DNA from 2 places in the Duganella sp. GW821-FHT07G03 genome. Region 1 is predicted to be linked to the other one. Evidence: predicted binding sites of a transcription regulator. Region 1 holds the regulator's gene; the other holds the start of a gene.
What was found. Region 1 encodes sigma-54, which starts transcription at its own class of promoters, with help from an activator protein. Its sites were predicted from a motif close to TGGCANGNAANCTGCTTT; they were not measured.
Positions count from the first base shown of each region.

Region 2: a site for sigma-54 is predicted at 2,853-2,870, ahead of AC07OK_RS06830 (PEP-CTERM sorting domain-containing protein). Genes of this name have one in related genera too.

Region 1 is NZ_JBWKQE010000019.1:61,762-70,245, forward strand. It holds gene AC07OK_RS21880 (KpsF/GutQ family sugar-phosphate isomerase) at 1-625, shown strand, start outside; gene AC07OK_RS21885 (KdsC family phosphatase) at 625-1,155, shown strand; gene lptC (LPS export ABC transporter periplasmic protein LptC) at 1,168-1,761, shown strand; gene lptA (lipopolysaccharide transport periplasmic protein LptA) at 1,790-2,380, shown strand; gene lptB (LPS export ABC transporter ATP-binding protein) at 2,383-3,135, shown strand; gene AC07OK_RS21905 (RNA polymerase factor sigma-54) at 3,141-4,619, shown strand; gene hpf (ribosome hibernation-promoting factor, HPF/YfiA family) at 4,697-5,056, shown strand; gene AC07OK_RS21915 (enoyl-CoA hydratase/isomerase family protein) at 5,150-6,235, shown strand; gene AC07OK_RS21920 (Lrp/AsnC family transcriptional regulator) at 6,248-6,706, shown strand; gene AC07OK_RS21925 (VOC family protein) at 6,803-7,177, shown strand; gene rapZ (RNase adapter RapZ) at 7,178-8,041, opposite strand; gene hprK (HPr(Ser) kinase/phosphatase) at 8,132-8,484, opposite strand, start outside.
Region 2 is NZ_JBWKQE010000003.1:265,926-274,409, forward strand. It holds gene AC07OK_RS06820 (beta/gamma crystallin-related protein) at 1-190, shown strand, start outside; gene AC07OK_RS06825 (GGDEF domain-containing protein) at 283-1,338, shown strand; gene AC07OK_RS06830 (PEP-CTERM sorting domain-containing protein) at 1,936-2,817, opposite strand; gene AC07OK_RS06835 (outer envelope protein) at 2,993-3,856, opposite strand; gene AC07OK_RS06840 (NCS2 family permease) at 3,944-5,245, opposite strand; gene AC07OK_RS06845 (HAL/PAL/TAL family ammonia-lyase) at 5,434-7,059, opposite strand; gene AC07OK_RS06850 (urate hydroxylase PuuD) at 7,074-8,312, opposite strand.

The DNA of each region.
Region 1 (8,484 bases):
GGGCAGCAAGGTCATCGCCATGACCGGCAAGCCCGGCTCCAGCCTGGCCGGGATCGCCGACGTCCACCTGAACGTGGCCGTGGCCAAGGAAGCCTGCCCGATGAACCTGGCGCCGACCACCTCGACCACCGTCACGCTGGCGCTGGGCGACGCCATCGCCGTCGCGCTGCTGGACCTGCGCGGCTTCAAGGAAGAAGACTTCGCCCGCTCCCATCCGGGCGGCGCGCTGGGCCGCCGCCTGCTGACCCATGTGCGCGACGTCATGCGCAGCGGCGACGCCGTGCCGCGCGTGACCGCCGATGTCAAGCTGACCGACGCGCTGCTGGAAATCACGCACAAGGGCATGGGCATGACCGCCGTGGTCGACGCCGACGACAAGCCGATCGGCGTGTTCACCGACGGCGACCTGCGCCGCATGATCGAGAAGGTCCAGGACTTCACCAAGGTGGTGATCCGCGACGTGATGCACGCCAACCCGCGCAGCATCTCGCCGGAAAAACTGGCGGTCGACGCCGTGGCCGTGATGGAACAGTTCCGCATCAACCAGATGCTGGTGACCGACGCCGACGGCAAGCTGGTCGGCGCGCTGCACATCCACGACCTGACCCGTGCCAAGGTGATCTGATGGCCGATCTGACTTATGTGGAACGCGCCGCGCGCGTCAAGCTGATGATCTTCGACGTCGACGGCGTGCTGACCGACGGCAGCCTGCACTACGGCGCCGACGGCGAAGCGCTGAAGACCTTCAATGTGCACGACGGCCTGGGCATCAAGCTGCTGCAGGAGTCCGGCGTGCAGACCGCCATCATCAGCGCGCGCACCTCGCCGCAGGTGATCAAGCGCGCGGCCGACCTCGGCATCGTCCACCTGCACCAGGGCGGCCACGACAAGCTGACGCCGTTCAAGGCGCTGCTGGAAAAGACCGGCCTCACCGCCGACCAGGTCGGCTTCATCGGCGACGACGTGGTCGACCTGCCGATCCTGACGCGCGTCGGTTTCGCCGTCGCCGTGCCGAACGGCCGCGCCGAAGTGCTGGAGCGCGCCCACCACACCACGGTGGCCGCCGGCGGCCGCGGCGCGGTGCGCGAAGTGTGCGAGCTGCTGATGCACGCGCAGGGTACGTACGAGCGCGTGATGGCGCAGTTCCTGGTTTGACGAGGATCGAGCATGCGTAAAAAAACAGCCCATCGCTGGCAGCTTACCGTCATCATGATGGTCGGCGTGTTTGTCGCCGTCGGCAGCTTCTGGCTGGTGCAGGTGGTCAACCAGGCCGGCCAGGATGCGCAGGTGGACCAGCATCGCAATGAGCCGGACTACATCATCGACCGCTTCAGCATGGTGCGCATGAACAAGGCCGGCCAGCCGGCCTACATCATCTCCGGCGACAAGCTGACCCACCGGCCGGTCGACGATGCCTCCGACATCGACAAGCCGACTGTGCACAGCCTGTCCGGCGACCAGCCGCCGATGAATATCAATGCCGACACCGCCCATGTCGACCAGGGCAATACGCGCGTCAAGCTCAACGGTAATGTGAGCGTGGTGCGTCCGGCCGGGCCGCAAGCGCAGGCGATGCGCATGACCACGCCGGCGCTGACCGTCTACCCGGACGAAGAACGCATGGAAACCGCCAGCCCGGTGGCGCTGGAAATGGGCAACGCCAGCGCCAATGGCGTCGGCATGAAGGCCAATAACGCCACCCGCGCAGTGCAGCTGGGCGGACGCGGACAACTGACGATGCCGCCGCGCGCCGGCCATTGAGGAAACAATGATGATGAATGGAATGACGATGAAGAAACTGATACTCTCGGCGGCGATGTTGTTGATGGCGGCCGGTGTGGCCCACGCGGAAAAAGCCGATGCCAACAAGCCGACCAAGATCGATTACGACGACCTGCAAATCGACGACGTCAAGCAAATCAAGACGCTGATCGGCAATGTCGTGCTGACGCGCGGCACCTTGCTGATGAAGTCGCCGAAGGCGGTGGTGACCACCGATCCCGAAGGCTATAACTTCGTCGTGCTGACCAGCACGCCGGGCACGCTGTCGACCTTCCGCCAGAAGCGCGACGGCGCCGGCGACCAGTGGATCGAGGGTGAAGCCGAGCGCATCGAATACAGCGACAAGACCGACCTGGTCAAGCTGTTCTCGAAAGCCAGGGTGCGCCAGCTGGAAGGCCCGCGCATGACCAGCGAAGTCAACAGCGAGTTCATTTCCTACGACAGCCGCACCGAACATTTCGACGTCAAGAACAACGTCTCCGGCGTCAGCAAGCCGGGCGCCGGCCGCGGCACCATGGTGATCCAGCCGACCATCCGTCCGGCCGCGCCGGCGGCACCCGCACCGGCCGCATCGACGCCGCCGGCCACGGAGAAGTAAGCATGGAACCATCCTGCGGTAGCACCCTGATCGTGCGCGGCCTGCAAAAGACCTATGGCAAGCGCCAGGTCGTGCATGACGTGTCCCTGCAAGTCGAATGCGGCGAAGTGGTGGGCCTGCTCGGCCCCAACGGCGCCGGCAAGACCACCTCGTTCTACATGATCGTCGGCCTGGTGCCGTCGGACGCCGGCAGCATCGATATCAGCGGCACCGATATCTCCTCGCTGCCTATCCACCGCCGCGCCTCGCTCGGCTTGTCCTACCTGCCGCAGGAAGCGTCGGTGTTCCGCAAGCTGACGGTGGAAGAAAATATCCGCGCCGTCCTCGAAATCCAGAAAGTGGACGGCAAGCCTTTATCCAAGGCTGCCATTGATGAACGGCTCAATACCCTGCTGGCCGATTTGCAAATCGAAAAACTGCGCGAGAACCAGGCGCTGTCGCTGTCGGGCGGCGAGCGCCGCCGCGTGGAGATCGCGCGCGCACTGGCGACCAACCCGCGCTTCGTGCTGCTCGACGAACCATTCGCCGGGGTCGACCCGATCGCCGTGATTGAGATCCAGCGCATCGTGCGCTTCCTCAAGGAACGCGGCATCGGCGTCCTCATTACCGATCACAATGTGCGCGAGACGCTGGGCATCTGCGACCGCGCATATATCATCAACCAGGGCACGGTATTGGCTTCAGGCCGGCCAGACGACATCATCGCCAACGAATCGGTGCGTCGCGTGTATCTGGGTGAACACTTCCGCATGTAAAACCCATGAAACAGTCTTTGCAACTGCGCACGTCGCAGCACCTCGCGCTGACACCTCAGTTGCAGCAGTCGATCCGGCTGCTGCAGTTGTCGACGCTGGAGCTGCACCAGGAACTGGAACAGCTGCTGACCGATAATCCGCTGCTGGAGCGCCTCGACGACCCGCTGGACCGCTCGCTGCGGCTGCTGTCGGACGGCGCCATCAGCCAACAAGCCCCGGTCGGCGACGCGCCGCCCGAGGGCCCGCCCAACGCCCAGGAGGCGCCGGCCGCCGACGCCGACAACTACGACGGCCCGGCCGCCGACACCGAAAGCACCAGCAGCGACGCCGATGTCGACTGGAGCGACGCCGGCCGCAGCAAGGCGCCCGACGACGAGGACTCGCGGCCGCAACTGGAGGCCAGCCACTGCACCTTGCGCGAACACCTGATGGAGCAGATGCGGGTGACGGTGCTGGAGATGCGCGACCGCGCGCTGGTCGAGCTGATCATCGACGCGCTGGACGAAAACGGCTACCTCGAGGAATCGCTGGAAGAAATCCTGGCCCGCCTGCCGGAAGAACTGGAACTGGAGCTCGACGAATTGCAGACCGCCTTGTCGATGCTGCAAAGCTTCGATCCGATGGGCGTGGGCGCGCGCAACGCGTCCGAATGCCTGGCGCTGCAGATCAAGCGTCTGCCGGCGATTCCGATGGTCACGCGGCGCATGGCGCTGGCGATTGTTGAAAATCATTTGACCTGGTTTGCCCAGCGCGATTTCAACAAACTGAAGAAGGCGCTGCTGTGCGACGACGAAGATTTGCGCGAAGCACAAACCGTCATCCGCCAGTGCAATCCGCATCCGGGTTCGGCGTTCGCGTCGGACGTGTCGGACTACGTGGTGCCGGACGTGATCGTCAAAAAAGCGCGCAACGGCTGGCAAGTGAGCCTGAACAACGACGTCATGCCGCGCCTGCGCGTGAACGCCATGTACGCCAACCTGCTCAAGCAGGGAAAAGGCGAGGGCGCGATGGGCGCGCAGCTGCAGGAAGCGAAGTGGCTGATCAAGAATATGCGCCAGCGTTTCGACACGATTTTGCGCGTTGCACAAGCGATAGTAGAACGACAAAAGAACTTTTTCTCCCATGGCGCGGTTGCCATGCGCCCCCTTGTGCTTCGTGAAATTGCTGATACACTGGGTCTACACGAGAGCACTATTTCTCGTGTAACAACTCAAAAATATATGCTGACCCCGCATGGCATGTTTGAGTTGAAATATTTCTTTGGTAGCCATGTCGCCACCGAAGCGGGGGGGGAAGCAAGTTCGACGGCGATACGTGCACTCATCGTGCAATTGACAGGAGCAGAAGACCCGAAAAATCCTTTATCCGACAGTAAGATTGCGGACATGCTGGGAGAACAAGGCATGGTGATTGCGCGACGCACTGTTGCCAAATATCGCGAAGCGTTGAAGATCCCGCCAGTCAGTCTCCGTAAATCTTTGTAGTTACTTGGTTCCTGCGCGCCCGGCGGTAATGGGCTCCGCACTAACCGTAAGAAGCGACATTATCTTTAGGAGTGTGTATGAATCTCACCATCAGTGGACATCATCTCGAAGTGACCTCGGCCATCCGTGAATACGTGCAGAACAAGCTGGAACGCGTCACCCGCCACTTTGATCAAGTGATTGATATTGCTGTCATCCTGACTGTAGATAACCTCAAAGAGAAAGAGAAACGCCAGAAGGCTGAAATCAACCTGCGCATGTCGGGCAAGACCGTCTACGTGGAAAGCCTGTCGCAAGACCTGTACGCCGCCATCGATACCTTGATCGACAAGCTGGATCGGCAGGTCATGAAGTACAAAGCCAAGGTCCAAGAGCACGGCCACGATGCGATCAAGCATCTCCCGGATAGCTACGAACCCGCTGCCGCCGCCCTATAACAACGGCCCCGGCACCATCCAACTAAGGGCGCAGAGGCGCCCTTTTTTGCGCCCGCAGTAAAATAGGGTTTTCACCACGACCCTAGAGACTCCATGAGCGAATACGTCCACACCAGCGTCAGCAACGGAACCGGCTTCATCACGCTGGACCGGCCCAAGGCCTTGAACTCTTTGTCGCTGGCGATGGTGCGCGATATCACGGCGGCGCTGATGGCGTGGCGCGACGACAGCGGCGTGGCCGCCGTGGTCATCCGCAGCAGCAGCGAAAAGGCCTTCTGCGCCGGCGGCGACATCCGCTTCTTCTACGACGCCGGCCGCGCCACGCCGCAGGGCGGCAGCGCGTTGGTGGAGGATTTCTTCACCGAGGAATACGCGCTCAACCACCTGATCCATTTTTATCCCAAGCCCTACGTCGCGCTGATGGACGGCGTGGTCATGGGCGGCGGCATGGGCGTGGCGCAGGGCGGTCCTGATTGCCGCGTGCGCATCGTCACCGAGCGGACCAAGATGGCCATGCCGGAAGTGAACATCGGCCTGTTCCCGGATGTGGGCGGCAGCTATTTCCTGGCGCGCGCGCCGGGCAAGTTGGGCTGCTACCTGGGCGTCACCGGCGTCACCATCGGTGCGGCCGATGCGCTGCATGCGGGGCTGGCCGATCACTTTGTGCCGGGCAGCGACATGGCGGCGCTGTCGGCGCTGCTTGAGTCGACGCCGGGCGCGGGCTTGGCCGAGGCCATCGCGGCTTTCGCGGCGCCGTTCAGGGCCGCTGCCGGCGACAGCAAGCTGGCGGCCGAGCGCGCCGCTATCGACCGCCACTTCGGCGCCGGCTCGGTGCCCGCCATCATCGCCTCGCTGAAAACCGACGACAGCGCCTTCGCGCAAAAGACGCTGCAGGTGATGGCCACCCGCTCGCCGCTGATGATGTGCGTGACGCACGAGCTGGTCCGGCGCGGCGCCGCAATGGGCGTGGCCGATTGCCTGCGCATGGAGCGCACGCTGGTGCGCCACAACTTCGAGGACGGCGAAGTGATCGAAGGCGTGCGCGCGCTGGTCATCGACAAGGACAACGCGCCGCAGTGGAAGCCGGCCTCGCTGGACGAGGTCGACGAGGCGATGGTGCGGCGCTTCTTCCAGCCGGTGTGGCCGGACTACGCCCACCCGCTGCGCCACCTGGACTAAGCGCCGATGGCCGTGGAACTGGACCGACTCGACATCCAGATACTGAACCTGCTGCAGGAGGACGCCAGCATCCCGCTGCGGCGCATCGCCGGGCTGGTGCACGCGTCCGCCGCCACCTGCCAGCGCCGCATCGCGCAGTTGCGCGCCAGCGGCGTGCTGGTCAAGGAGGTGGCGCTGGTGGACCGGGTGCGCGTCGGCCGCCCGCTGACCGCGTTCGTCACGGTGCAGCTGGAGCAGCAGAATACCTCGCTGTTGAAAATGTTCGAGTCGCTGATGCGCGAAGAGCCCGACGTCATGGCCTGCTACGAAGTGGCGGGCGAGTTCGACTTCATGCTGGTGGTGACGGCGGTGTCGATGGAAGCGTTCCAGGCCTTCACCCGGCGCGTGTTCACGTCGAATAATAACGTCAGCAACTACAAGAGTTTGCTGGCCATGAACTGCGCCAAGTTCGAGACCAAAGTGCCGCTGTGAAGATCGAGTAATTCTTGCATCGCGGCGGGTGAGATTGCAATGTTGTCTCACCGCCGCTCAGTATGATGGGCCTTCCAACTTCAGGAGGACAGCATCATGATCGACCACGTTTCCATCGGCACCCGCGCACTGCCGCGCGCCACGGATTTCTACACCGCCTGCTTCGCGCCGCTGGGCTACACCTTGCAGCACAGCGACGCCACCCAGGTGATCTACGGCGCCGATGGCGCCTGGAGTTTTTGCCTCTACCCGTCGGTGAGCGAGGACGTGCTGGCCGGCGACCGCGCCCATGTGGCCGTCGCCGCGCCCAGCCGGCAGGCGGCCAGGGAGTTTTTCGACGCGGCGATGGGGCTTGGCGCGACACCGCTGCGCGAGCCCGGCTTGCGGCCGGACATCAACGAGCGCTACTTCGGCACCATGATCAAGGACCCGGACGGCCACACCATCGAAGTGGTGCACTGGAGCCGCTGATCAGGCCTGTTCGCGGTGGCGCAGGATGACGCGTTCGGATTGCTGGAAGTAGGCCGCCAGTTGCTCGGCCATGAAGACCGAGCGGTGCTGGCCGCCGGTGCAGCCCACCGCCACCGTCAGGTAGCTGCGGTTGTCGGTCTTGAAGGACGGCAGCCATTTCTCGATGAAGACGCGGATGTCGTTCATCAGGTCCAGCGCGCTCGGCTGGGCGTTGAGGAAGTCGATCACCGGCGCGTCGCGGCCGGTCAGCGGACGCAAGGTCAGGTCGTAGTAGGGGTTCGGCAGCGCCCGCACGTCGAACACGAAGTCCGCGTCCAGCGGCACGCCCAGCTTGAAGGCGAACGATTCAAAGAACAGGATCAGCGGCGCCCGCTCGATTGCCACCAGGTCCTTGACCCAGGCGCGCAGCTTGTTGGCGCTCAGCTCCGAGGTGTCGATCACATGGCCCAGTTGTTCGATGGCCGACAGCCGCTCGCGCTCTTCCGAAATGCACTCGATCAGCGTGCGGCGCGCCGCCGGGTTATGGCCCGGCCGCAGTTCGTGCGACAGTGGGTGGCTGCGCCGCGTTTCCGAGAAGCGCGCCACCAGCGAGTGCGTGTTCGCGGTCAGGAACATGACCTTGACGTCGTGCCCCAGCTCGCGCAGGCGCTCGACGGCCGCCGGCAGCGTGGCCAGCGATTCGGCGCTGCGCGCGTCGACCGCCACGGCCAGCGCCTCCAGACCGTCGGCGACCAGGGTGTCCACCAGGCTCGACAGCAGGGCTGGCGGCAGATTGTCGACGCAATAGTGTCCAGTGTCTTCCAGGACGTTCAGGGCCACGGACTTGCCGGAGCCGGAAATACCGGTAATGAGTACGATGCGCATAGGCCACGATGATACCGCAGGCCGGACTTACTTGCCCAGAATGACCATGTTTAGTTTTCGCAATGATGCGGAAAAGCTATGGGTGCCGGCTTAGTCGCCGCTCATCGCTTGTCTTTGACGCTCCATGAATTCCTGCAGCGTATCGATGCCGCGCAGTTGCAGGATGGTGTTGCGCACGGCGGCTTCCAGCAGCACCGCGATGTTGCGGCCGGCCGCCACCGGGATCACCACCTTGCGGATCGGCAGGCCCAGCACGTCTTCGGTCGGGAACTGGAACGGCAGGCGCTCGACTTCCTCGTCGGCCGCGCCGCGCCGCACCAGGTGCACGATCAGTTTCAAGCGCATCTTGCGGCGCACCGCGGTCTCGCCGAAGATGGCCTTGATGTCCAGCAGCCCCAGCCCGCGCACTTCCAGCAGGTTTTGCAGCAGCGCCGGGCAGCGGC
Region 2 (8,484 bases), on a different contig from region 1:
CATGGCCAACAACAGCAACTCGCAAAGCTATGCCCGCGACGTGCGCCGCTGCGAAAACGTCAGCAACCCGACGCCCGAATACTGGGACGTGACGTATAACTATCGCGGCCAGCAACACCGCGTGCAGATGAGCACAGCCCCCGGCCAGACCATCGCCGTCAACGCCGGCACCGGCGAACCACGCATGTAATGCTGAAATTTGCCCACATTTCCCAAATTAACTGGGATGTGGGCAAACAGCAAGTATACTCGAGCCCCCAAACGGGCCGGCCCTGAGACTGCATGCGCAACCTACTCCCCTATTCCTACTACGGCGGCGACACCGACGAGCAGCAGCAGTTCTACTCCGAACTACGGCCGGTCGCCATCATTTCGCAAAGCGTCGGACTGGTGAGCTGGCTGACGGCCGCCGTCTTGCTGGCCGCCGGCGGACAGTCGCTGCACACCAGCCTGTTGTTGGGCGTGCCCGGCATGCTACTCAGCCTTGCCATCTCGCTGGGCGCCCGCTCCGTCAAGGCGCTGGTCGTTTCCGGCATCATCGGCACCAGCGCCACCGCGTTTGCCTTCCGCCTGTTGATGACCTACTGTCCGGACCCGACGTTTTGGGTGCTGCCGGTTGGCACCGTGCTGACGCTGTCGGCCGCCCCCATCTTCGGCGGCATGATCAATTACATCGGCGCCGCCGTCGCCGTGTGGTTGATACTCACGGTAGGCAATTTCCCCGCGCAGCCGGGGCAGCTCACGTTCAATCTTGCGCTGCTGGTCATGGGCAGCAGCTTTGCCATGGCGATCTATTTGCACGCCTATTTCCTGAACCTGCGGGTGCGCAGCCACCGCGCGCGGCGGGAACTGGCGGAAATGGCTTTCAAGGACTTGGTCACGGGCTTGAACAATCGCCGTAAATTCACGCTGGAAGTAGGCCGCATGCAAATGCTGCCCTCGCCTCTGCCGCTGTTTTTCCTGATGATAGACATCGACGACTTCAAGAAGATCAACGATACGCTGGGCCATGATGCCGGCGATGAGGTGCTGATCCACACGGCGCAGGTCATCGGCAAGCTGGGCGCGGGTCAGCTGTGCGGCCGTCTCGGCGGCGAGGAATTCGGCGTCTTGTTCCATGGCGAGGCAACGGACGTAATGGACTTTGCCGCCGCGCTGCTGGACGGCGTGCGCGCGGCAACGCATCCCCCGCGCACGGTCAGCATCGGCATCGCGGAATTCGACCGGGACAGCGACCCGTCGGTCAGCTATAAGCGTGCCGACGAAGCGCTGTATCTCGCCAAGCGGCACGGCAAGAACCGCTACATGCTGGCGGACCCCATGCAGGCCGCCGCCTGAGCTGGTGGGGGCAGAGCCGGTGGGGTCAGTTCCGGCATCGTGCCATTTCAAAGCTTACCGTCAATTTTTTTAACCGCCCGATTCACGGTTCTCAATGAGACACTGAAGAAGTCACCGATCCGTTCCATTGTGAACATCGTGGAAAAGTACGCATTCGCTATTGCCTCATCCCTGTCAGGAAATCGACGCCGGTATTCTTCCAAAGAGGAAGCTAGCGCACGCCTATGCGCTTTAGAAACCCCTGGCAAAGGCTTATCGCCTGATTTACTACGTTGGCGGTCCACGAAAGCCTCATCGCCCAAAATAAGTTGATGGCTAACTCGCTTCAATGGCGGTCGATGTCATCGCGATAGATTGCCTCGCGATGATCACCACGGGAGGTCACATGATAGGTGCGCCGGAAAACTCTAAGCGGAGTGGACGTGTCATCTCTGCCCCTGGCTTCGTTAATCCAATTTAGGCTGACCTCGCTCAACAGTGAGCCAAGTCAACCTCCCGTCTGCCTTCATTGCCAGTGCTTCCTGCAGCACATTTGGCACAATGCCGGAACTGACCCTCTGCCCTGAGCCGGCGAACGGGTCGCCGGCTTCCCCAACATCACCAACGGCGACGGCTTGCGCCGATCAGGCCGAGCATGCCGGCGCCCAGCAGCAGCAATGTGCCCGGCTCCGGTATCGCTTGCAGCACAGGCAGACCGCCTGGCCCCAGCACTGGATTCACCACCGTCGTGCCATCGCCATTGAGGCTGAAAACGGCCGAGCCGACCACGATAGTGCGGCGCCCCGCCCCGCCGAACGAGCCGGACCAGAACGATGGCGATGGGCTATATAGCCCGTCCGGCGGCAACGGCGCCAACGGTGTGCCGCTTCCGGTGGTATCGACCGACAAGTCGAATTCGACTATGAAGTGCGGCGCCGCGTAGTTCGGACTGGAACCGAAGCTTGCACCTGCGTGGAACTTGGCCAGCGCCAGATCGTCGGCATCAAGCGCGGACCAGACTGGCGAACTCAGATCGAAACCACCCGCAGCATCGACCGGCGATCGCACATCGTGGCTTTTTTCAAACGACTGGATACCGCTGTCGCTGATATGGACGACATAGTCCGTGCTGCCGTTCTGGAAAAACACATCCATGAACTGCCCGCTCGGCGCGCCGGACGTAAAGCTGCCCAGGTCGTACATCAAATTAAGCGTGTGTCCGAGCGTCGAACCCGGCGCGCCGTTGGTCGATTGCTCCACATAAAAACGCGTGCCGCCCGGCGCACCGACATTGAAGCTGGCCGAACTCACGGTGGGGCGGGCCGGCGCGCCGTTTGCCGCCGACACCGTCCATTCTGCCGGGCCGAACAGGCCGTCGCTCACGTGGATTGGCGCCGCCTGGGCCATGCCGGCCAAGCCGATACCGGCCAGCGTCATGAGGAAAGCGCCATGGACAGCGCCGCGCTTCAAAGAAAATAACTTCGTTGGGAAATGTTTCATGCTTGTCTCCTGGTTGTGGTTGCTGCGCACCAGAAGAAGCAAATTCGGTTCCAAGCGCTGCCGCCACGGCTGCGCCACGACAGGCCTGCGCGCGCCGGCGCCGCACTGTAAGCGCAGCCGACACTGAAAAAAAGGGCCGCCCGTGGCGACCCTTCGCTTGTCCGGCCGGTACCGCTTAGAAGTGGTACTCGGCCCGTATCATCGGCGTCTTCGCCACATAACCCTGGCCGCCGGTGGTGGCCGAGGTGTTGCCGAACTTGTTGCGCCAGTACTGGTACTCGACGCCGACACGGAAGGTGTTCTTCGCATGGCCCATCGCCGCGCCTGCGTCAAACATCAGCTGCATGTCGATATTGGTCTCGGCGCCGGTATCGTTGCCCACTTCGTCCTTGCCCTTGGACGCGATAAAGTTCGCATAGCCCTCGAAGGCCCACAGCGAACCCAGCGGGATGCCCCAGTCCGACGACAGCATCGCATGCGTCTTGTAGGTATAGCGACCAGTGACGGTGGAGATCGGCGGGAAGGCGCCGCTCGGCGCGTTGCTCTCGTTGAGCAGCAGCAGGCTGGTGTTGAAGTGCCCGGCCGGCACGTTCCACATAAAAGTCGGTCCCAGTACGAACATGCGCTTGCGCGAGTTGTAACCCACGTCGTTCTTGGTGTTGAGGTCGAAACCGGCGGTGATGCCCAGGCCGCGCACCGGACCGAATTTGTATTCGGTGCCGGTCACCTTGCTCAGGTCGACCGTGTTGCGGTACAGGATGTAGGCTTCGTTGGCGCCGGACTTCTGCGTCAGCGAGGCCGGGTCGTTTTTGTCCGACATCAGGAAGTCGGCGTTGAAGTAATTGGTGCCGTACTTGTAGCCGCTGACGTGGGTCAGCGCCAGGATGTTCTTGGAGATGTCGTTCGGATTGAACGGCTCGCGATAGTCGTTGCCGTAGCGCCAGCTGACGGACGTGTCGCTCCAGTCGGCGGCGTGAACCGAACCGGCCAGGCTCAAAAAGGCGATGCATGCCAGCTGTGGAATTTGTCTCGTTTTCATTTTAGTTTTCCATATTTTAGGACGTGACTGTCCCCGCCGGCGCCGTCAGGGCGCGCCGGAGAGGAGGCAGTCGTTGGGGTTAGTTCCTCAGCCTGCGCCGAGGTAGACGAACTTGAAGGTGAACACGCAAGCGATCGCCCAGATCACTGGACGCACTTCGCGCACACGGCCGGTCAACAGCTTCAGCACCGCATAGGAGATGAAGCCGAACGCCACGCCAAGTGCGATCGAGTACGTGAACGGCATGGTCAGCGCCGCGATGGCGGCTGGCACGCTTTCGGTGGTGTCGGACCAGTCGATGTCGACCAGTTCGCGCAGCATGAGGCAGGAGACGTAGAGCAGCGCAGGCGCCGTGGCGTAGCTAGGCACCACGCCGGCCAGCGGTGAGATGAACAGGCAAGCCAGGAACAGCACGCCGACGGCGACAGCGGTCAGGCCGGTGCGGCCGCCCGCTTGCACGCCGGCTGCGCTTTCGATGTAAGCGGTAGTGCTGGAAGTGCCCAGCAGCGAACCGGTGACGATGGCGCAGCTGTCGGCCAGCAGTGCCTTGTTCAGGCGCTCCATCTTGCCGTTGACCAGCAGGCCGGCGCGGTTGGCCACGCCCATCAGCGTGCCGGTGGCGTCGAACAGTTCGACCAGGAAGAACACCAGCACCACGTTCAGCAGGCCGACCGAAATCGCGCCCATCAAATCCAGCTTGAACAGGGTTGGCGCCAGCGATGGCGGCATATCCACGATGCCGTTGAACGTATTCCCGGCGACGAAGAAGCTCAGCACCGTCACCACTAGGATGCCGATCAGGATCGCGCCCTTGACCTTCAGGCGATCCAGCGCAACGATGATGAAGAAGCCGACGATGGCCAGCAAGGTGGGCGCCTTGTGCAGGTCGCCCACGCGCACCAGCGTCTCCGGGCTGCTGACGACGATGCCGGCGCTTTTCAGCGAGATCAGTCCCAGGAACAAGCCGATGCCAACGGTGATGGCGGTGCGGATCGAATGCGGAATGCCGTTGACGATCATCTCCCGCAATTTGAAGACGCTGACAAACAGGAACAGGCAGCCGGAAATGAAGACCGCGCCCAACGCCATCTCCCAAGGCATGCCCATGCCCTTGACCACGACATAGGCGAAGTAGGCGTTCAAGCCCATGCCCGGCGCCATGGCAATCGGATAGTTTGCGTACAGGCCCATAATCAAACAGCCCAGCGCCGCCGCGATACAGGTGGCGACGAACACGGCGCCCTTGGGCATGCCGGCGTCACCGAGAATGGAGGGGTTGACGAAGATGATGTAAGCCATCGTCAGGAATGTGGTCAGACCCGCCACCAGTTCGGTGCGCACATCGGTCCCATTCTCTTTCAGCTTGAAGAATTTTTCTAAAATTAACATAACGTCTCCGTGTTCTATTTTTAACTGCTTATTGGTCATCCGCCGATTAAACATGGGAACAATCGACTAGACCTTATCTCAGGGGCCACCGCGTGAAATTGCTTCGGTGGCATACCTGCTATCTGTTATCACCTATAACAGCCGGGGCGCGCCGCATTTGGATGCGGCGTAGCCCCGTTCCAACCCTCCTAAACGAATTCGCCGATTTTCGACACCACGGCCTTGCGCACCGAGCCTGTCACGATGAAGGAGCGCGCCACTTCAAGGTCGTTGTGCAGCCAGCGGTCGCCATCGAGGCAGGCCGGGATCTGCGCGCGCACCGATTCGTAGGCCGCCTGCGTGCCTTTGCCGAGCACAAAACCGGGCAGCAGGTTTTCTGTCATCGTCAAAGCCTGGGACGCCAACAACATTTCTACGCCGACAATGTACTGTGTGTTCGACACCACAGTTGCGGCCTTGCGGGCGCACCAGGTGGAGTTGGACACGTGGTCTTCGCTGTTGCCTTTGGCCGGAATCGAGTCCACGCTGCCCGGCATGCACAGCGTACGGTTCTCCATCACGAGGGAGCTGAGCGAGCATTGCATCACCGGATAACCGGTGTTCACGCCACGCACGCCGGACATCAGGTTGCGCGGCAGGCCCCACGACAGCGTAGGATCGATCAGGCGCGCCACGCGCCGCTCGACGATGCTGCCCAGGTCCGCCACGGCCATCGCCAGCAGGTCCATCGCCTGCGCCAGGTATTGGCCGTGGAAGTTACCGCCCGAGATGATCTCGAAGCCGCCGCCGTCCTTGCCGAAGATGAGCGGGTTGTCGGTGGCGGAGTTCACTTCCTTGTCCAAGATGGTGTCGATGTAGTCCAGCGCATCGAACACCGGGCCGTAGACCTGCGGTGCGCAGCGCAGCGAGTACACGTCCTGGATGCGGGCGGTGTACGGGATGTCGGTGCGGCGTAGCTCTTCCGGGAACTGTACGGCGCGCGCTTCGTGCGTGGTGCGGGTGGAGCCGTCCAACAGGTCACGAATGATGGCGGCGGTCTTGATCTGGCCCGCGTGCGGGCGCGCTTCGTGGATGCGCGGATCGAAGGCCGACATCTCGGCGCGCATCGCTTCCAGCGTCAGGCCCAGCGACAGGCAGGCGTCCGACAGCATGTTGCGCGCATCGGAGGCGGCCAGCAGCGCCACCGCCAGCGAGACGGTGCAGCCGTTGATCAGCGCCGATGCATCCTTGGCCTTCAGCTCAAAGACGACCGGGCCGACATTGGAAGCGCGGATCGCGTCTGGAGCCGACATGCGCTGGCCCTTGTACATCACTTCTGCTTCCTCAAAGCCGGCGATGGCCGCCGCCAGGTAGGCCAACGGCGCCAAGTCGCCCGAAGCGCCGACGGAACCCTTCTGCGGCATGATCGGGTGGATGCCTGCGTTGACGAAGGCCAGCAGGCGGTCCACCACTTCCACGCGCGGCGCGGAGTAGTTACTGGCGAAGGCATTGGCGCGCAACAGCATGGTGGCGCGGCTGACTTCTTCGGAGAACGGCTCGCCCATGCCGCAGGCGTGGGCCTTGATCAGCTGCGTCTGGAACAGGACGATGTCCTGCACCTTGACGCGGGTGTCCTTCAGCATGCCGACGCCGGTGTTAAAGCTGTACATCATCGGCGCCTCGTCGTGCATCCAGGTCGACTCGATGTAGTCGCGGCTTTCCTTCAGCGCGGCGCGCGACGAGGCGGCCAGGTTCACTTCGATGGAGTGGTCGCGGGCGACGGCGACGACTTGGGCCGCGGTCAGGTTGAAACCATTGATGGTGGTAGTAGTCATGATCTGTCTTCTTATCAGTTGGCGCCGGCGGAGAACCACGCACCGAGTTCGGAGCGTTCTTCTGGCGTGATGTTGGTCATATTCCCGATCGGCATAGCCTTCAGGACGACGGCCTGCTGGTTGATCTTGGCCGCGTTCTGGCGGATCAGCTCAGGCGTATCGAACTTGATGCCGGCCGGCGCGGTGGCGAAGCCGGGTTGCGTAGGCTGGGCGGCGTGGCAGCTGACGCAACGCTGGCTGACGATGGCCTGCACACGGTTGAAGTCAGGTGCCGCAACGCTGGCATGTGCCTCACCGGCGATGTCGCCGGCGATGGCTGGCGCAGGAGCCGCCGCAGGACGAGGCGCAATCACCACGGCAACCGCCGCCAGGATCGCGACACCGGCCGCAGGGAACTGCCACGCGGTCTTGCCGTGATGGCGCAGGTTGAAGAAGTGACGAATCAGCACGCCGGCGGCGATGATCGCGCCCAGCAGCGCCCAGCTGTAAGCGTGGCTATAAGTCATCGCATAGTGGTTGCTGATCATGATCAGCAGGACCGGCAGCGTGAAGTAGTTATTGTGGACGGAACGCTGCTTGGCCTTCTTGCCGTGGATAGGATCAGGCGATTTACCCTGCTCCATCGCTTCCACCAGCTTGCGCTGGCCCGGAATAATCAGCATCAGCACATTACCGACCATCATGGTGCCGATCATGGCGCCCACGTGGATGTAGGCGGCGCGGCCGCTGAGGAACTTGGTCAGCACATAGGCCATCGCGACGATGAACACGAACATGATGATGCCCAGCAGGCCATCCTTCTGGCCCAGCGGCGAGCGGCACAGCGTGTCGTAGAACAGCCAGCCCGCCAGCAGCGAGCCGAGGCCGACGCCGATCGCCTGCAACTGCGTCAGGTCCGCGACCGACTTATCGATCATCATCGCCGAGGCGTTGAAGTAGTAGACGATGAACAGCAGCGAGAAGCCCGAGATCCAGGTCGCGTAGGCTTCCCACTTAAACCAGTGCAGGTCCGACGGCAGTTCAGCTGGCGACACCAGGTATTTCTGCGGGTTGTAAAAACCGCCACCATGCACGGCCCACAATTCTCCGGACACGCCCTTCTTGGCCAGGTCGGAACCCGGCTTCGGTGGTCGTATGCTGTTGTCGAGCCAGACGAAGTAGAAGGATGCGCCGATCCAGGCGATACCCGTGATGAGATGCAGCCAGCGCACCAATAGATTGAGCCAGTCCACGCCGTAAGCGAGCAATTCCATGTTGTCCCCAATGATTGGATTAAGCTCGTCTGCCACCGCGGGCGCTCCAGACGATTGGGATGATTTCCCTTTTGGCCGCGAACTGTTGAAAGCTCCGCTGCGACCGATTGAAAACCGCACGCAGAACACGCACGGTCTGGGACGAACGATAAAACTAATTCTGGCTTTTCGT